Regions from separate parts of the Sphingomonas sp. BE123 genome, predicted to be linked through region 2. Evidence: predicted binding sites of a transcription regulator. Region 2 holds the regulator's gene; the other holds the start of a gene.

Region 1 (2,395 bases), on a different contig from region 2:
AACTCGACCTGCTTGAACGGCGGCGCGACCTTGTTCTTGACCACCTTCACCCGGGTCGAATTGCCGATGATATCGTCACGATCCTTGATCTGCCCGGTGCGGCGGATGTCGAGGCGGACCGAGGCATAGAATTTGAGCGCATTGCCGCCGGTGGTCGTCTCCGGATTGCCGTACATCACGCCGATCTTCATGCGCAGCTGGTTGATGAAGATCACCATGCAGCGCGAACGGCTGATCGACCCGGTCAGCTTGCGCAGCGACTGCGACATCAGGCGTGCCTGCAGGCCGACATGGCTGTCGCCCATCTCGCCCTCGATCTCCGCCCGCGGTACCAGCGCCGCGACCGAATCGACCACCAGCACGTCGATCGCATTCGATCGCACCAGCGTGTCGGTGATCTCCAGCGCCTGCTCGCCCGTATCGGGCTGCGACACGATCAGCTCGTCGATATTGACGCCCAGTTTCTTGGCATAGACCGGGTCGAGCGCATGTTCGGCATCGACGAACGCGGCAACGCCGCCATTCTTCTGCGCCTCCGCAATCACGTGCAGCGCCAGCGTGGTCTTGCCCGAGCTTTCCGGACCGTAAACCTCGATCACGCGGCCGCGCGGCAATCCGCCAACGCCCAGCGCAATGTCGAGCCCGAGCGAGCCGGTCGAGATCGCCTCGACCTGCATCGTCTCCTTCGAGCCGAGCTTCATCGCGCTGCCCTTGCCAAAGGCGCGGTCGATCTGTGCCAGTGCGGCGTCGAGCGCCTTCTGCTTGTCCGGAGAAATGCCCATCTTTCCTTCGATCACCTTGAGGGAAGCCGCCATGAGAAGTCTCCGTCGCTAGAGGCTTTGCGCATCTTCTTCAACACGCTCGACCCGTTCCTATTTTGATCTTGTATGCACTTTGTTCTTTTCGCACAAGCGGAAAATTCCTATTTTGTTCCAGCCCTGCGCGGCGCACGCTTGCCCGGCCGCACGATTTGCCGCACATCCTGCGCGATGGACACGCGCGACTTCATCGCCGGCCTGCCCAAGGCCGAACTTCATCTGCATATCGAAGGGTCGCTGGAGCCCGAACTGATGTTCGCGCTGGCCCGGCGTAACCGCATCGACCTGCCCTTTCCCACGGTCGAGGCGGTGCGGGCGGCCTATCAATTCTCGCGGCTCCAGGATTTTCTGGACATCTATTATGCCGGTGCCGATGTGCTGCGGACCGAGCAGGACTTTCACGACCTTGCCGACGCCTATTTCGCGCGCGCTGCGGCCGACGGCGTGGTCCATGCCGAAATCTTCTTCGATCCCCAAACGCACACCGATCGCGGCATTCCGTTTCAGGTGGTGGCGGACGGGCTGCTCGCGGCGATGCGCGCGGCGGAACAACGCCATGGCGTGACGTCCAAGCTGATCCTGTGCTTCCTGCGCCACCTTGACGAGGATGCGGCGTTCGCGACGCTCGATGCCGCCGAACCATGGCTCGACCGCATTGCCGGCGTCGGGCTGGATTCGTCCGAACTTGGTCATCCCCCGGAAAAATTCGCGCGCGTATTCGCCGAAGCCGGAAAGCTCGGCCTCAAGCGCGTTGCCCATGCCGGAGAGGAAGGGCCGCCCGATTATGTGTGGCAGGCGCTCGATCTGCTCAACGTCGACCGGCTCGACCATGGCAACCGCAGCCTTGAGGACCCGCAGCTGGTTCGCACGCTCGCTGAGCGTGAGATGACCCTGACCGTCTGTCCGTTGTCGAACCTCAAACTGTGCGTGGTCGACAGCCTGGCGCAGCACCCGATCGACCGGATGCTCGATTGCGGCCTCTACGCTACGATCAACTCCGACGACCCCGCCTATTTCGGCGGCTATGTCGCGGACAATTACCGCGCGGTCGCCGCCGCACGCGGGCTGACGCGCGATCAGATCGTCCAGCTCGCGCGCAACAGCTTCACCGGCTCCTTCCTCGACGACGCCAGCATCGCCGCGCATCTTGATCGGCTCGATGCCTATGTGGGCGCACACTGATGCCGGTCTTTACCCCGATCCCGCATGAGCAATTCGTCGCCGACCTGCTCGCGCTGGCCGATGCGCTGCGCGCCGACAGCGACTGGCAGCCCGATTACCTGATCGGAATCGGCCGCGGCGGGCTGATCCCGGCAGTCTATCTCAGCCATGCCTGTGGCGGACCGATGCTGTCGGTCGACTATAGCGCGCGGAACGAGGATCTTGCCGCACCCGCCCTCGCCCGGCTGGCCGAGCGGACCCGTGCCGGTGCCCGCCTGCTGTTCATCGACGACATCAATGACAGCGGCGCGACCATCGGTCGGCTGCGTGCCGGGCTCGCCGCAGCGGGCGCGCGCGCCGGCGCGGTGCGCTTCGCCACGCTGATCGACAATGTCCGCTCCGGCCAGCGCGTCGAT
Region 2 (2,395 bases):
GTGAGGGGGGCGCCGCCCAACTCAGTCGCGCACGACCTCATAGTTGGACACGCGACCCGCCGCATCGACATCGACAACGAGCCATTCGGAGTCGATGGACAGCAGCGACCGCTCGTTCCCGAGCCAATAGACATAGTCGCGATCGCGGAAATAGCTGGCGTCGGACGGTGCGCCCAGCAGCGCGACCAGCTCGCTGCGGTTCAGGCCGTCTAGCTTCCTGCTCCACATGAGATGCGCGATCATGTGAATACGGGCCTGATCGTCGGCGCGCTCCACTTGCTTCCAGCGATCCGAGTCAAACGGGCGCACCGGCAGATACCCGGTCACGAACCCATAAGTGACCGCCAGCGCCAAGAGGGAGACAAGCAGGCCCACGACACAACCAGACCCACGCGCGCGCGCACCGGAATAGGGCATGTCGCGGTCCTAGGCCCCGCCCGGGAACCGCTCAAATTCGGGCAGACCATGCGCATCCTTCATCCAGCCGATGCGGTCGGCGGTCTGGATGTGCGCGGCGGCGGGGACGGCGTCGGGGTCGTCGAGGGTCGATGCCTGGACATCGACCAGGCCCGGCAGGTTGGTCGCATTGCGATAGAACAGACCGGTGCCGCAGATCTCGCAGAACCAGCGGCGCCCGGTGTCGGACGAGGCATATTCGCGGGGCGCCCCCTGCGTGACCGTCAGCGCGTCTTCAGGATACATCGCCCAACCGACCATCGGTGCCCCGGCGCAGCGGCGGCAGTCGGTACAGTGGCAGAGCGCCTGACCGCCGTGGAGCGGTTCGCCGTCGATTGCGTAGCGCACCGCGCCGCAATGGCATCCGCCGGTCAGGGTCATGCTCACTCTCCCTTAGTTCCGCGAAGGGCTCGGCTTGGCGTATTCGCCCTTGCCGCACCGCCCCACCCCAACCCCTTCCCTGAGGGGGAGGGGCTGGTTCGGGTTTCAGTAGCGGCGCAGCAGGCCGGCCAGCTTGCCCTGCACACGCACCTGATCGGGGCGGTAACGCTGCGGGTCGTAGCTGCGGTTCGCCGGGTCGAGGCGGACCATGCTGCCCTCGTTCCGGAAATATTTCAGCGTCGCTTCCATCTCGTCGATCAGCGCGACCACGATCTCGCCGTCGCGCGCGGTCTCCTGGCGGCGGATCAGCGCATAGTCGCCGTCGAAAATCCCGGCCTCGACCATCGAATCGCCGGCAACTTCGAGCGCGTAGTGATCGCCCGAGCCAAGCAATGCGGCGGGGACGGGGAGCATCGTCGAGCCCTCCATCGCCTCGATCGGCACACCGGCGGCGATGCGGCCGTGGAGCGGGATTTCGATCACGTCGTTCGCCGGCTGCGGCGCGGGGCGCGGCATCGCGACCACCGTCGACTTGGGCGCTGCCGCCTTCTTGGTCTCGCCCCGCTCGGGCATCTTGACCACTTCGAGCGCGCGCGCACGGTTGGGCAGGCGGCGCAGGAAGCCGCGTTCCTCCAGCGCCGAGATCAGGCGGTGAACGCCCGACTTGGACTTGAGGTCGAGCGCGTCCTTCATCTCCTCGAACGAGGGCGAGACGCCCGTCTCGGCCAGCCTGTCGGCGATGAAGCAGATCAGCTCATGCTGCTTCCTGGTAAGCATTCCACGTCCCCTATCCAGAACAGACGCGGAACGTTTACGCCTTGTTCCACATCGCGTCAAGCGGTGGGATCGGCACGGTCCAAGGATTTCCCGCGAGTCGCCGCAGGAGTCAGCGCGGGCGCGCCGCTTCGCTCAATCGGGCCATGTCGTGCGGGCGCAGCGGCAGGCGGAATTCGGCGACATGGCGCGCGCCATGGCATTCGATCACGCGGATCGGCCAGCCGCCGATCTGCGGCAGCGACAGCCACAGGCCGCACAGCGGCGCGAATTCGATATCGCTTTCGAACTCGACCAGCGCATTGCTCAGCGCGGTGATCTGGGCATTCCACCAGCGGCTGCCCGAACGGACATGGGTGGCGGCATCGAGCTTGATCGCGTTCTTCACCGCGCCGAGCGGCGAGGTTGCACCGGGCATCGGCGCGTGCGCGACCGGCGGGCGCCGGTTCGCGACCTGGCGCAGCCATGGCATCAGCACCTGCCAGCCCAGTTCGCTGTCAAAGGCGAGCCCGGCCTGGCCGCGTTCGGTCCAGCGGACCTCGCCGGTAATCGGGCGCAGACCGTCGAGCGTGACTTCGACCGGCGCGCCGATCGCCAGCGGTGCGCGCGTTTCGACGCCGAGGCCGGCGGGAGACAGGTTGCGGGTCCAGGCGAAATCGACCTGGCCCGAATGGCGGATGCACAGCCGCTGGCGCAGCTCGATCCGGGGCATCTGCCGGCGCTCCGCGGGCAGCGCGGCGAGGCAGCGGGCCAGCGCGCCGACCACGTCGAGCGGCGCGTCGAA

The links. Region 2 encodes LexA, which represses DNA repair genes until DNA is damaged. Its sites were predicted from a motif close to GTTCCNCNCTTGTTCT; they were not measured.
Region 1: recA (recombinase RecA) is a predicted target of LexA. The motif match lies at 869-884, and genes of this name have one in related genera.

The regions. Positions count from the first base shown of each region.
Region 1 covers NZ_JAVDTW010000001.1:457,162-459,556, forward strand. Annotated here, with positions in the region: gene recA (recombinase RecA) at 1-815, opposite strand, end outside; gene J2Y54_RS02145 (adenosine deaminase) at 990-2,000, shown strand; gene J2Y54_RS02150 (phosphoribosyltransferase family protein) at 2,000-2,395, shown strand, end outside.
Region 2 covers NZ_JAVDTW010000002.1:960,383-962,777, forward strand. Annotated here, with positions in the region: gene J2Y54_RS12705 (ComEC/Rec2 family competence protein) at 1-4, shown strand, start outside; gene J2Y54_RS12710 (hypothetical protein) at 22-327, opposite strand; gene J2Y54_RS12715 (GFA family protein) at 427-837, opposite strand; gene lexA (transcriptional repressor LexA) at 943-1,614, opposite strand; gene J2Y54_RS12725 (PilZ domain-containing protein) at 1,724-2,395, opposite strand, start outside.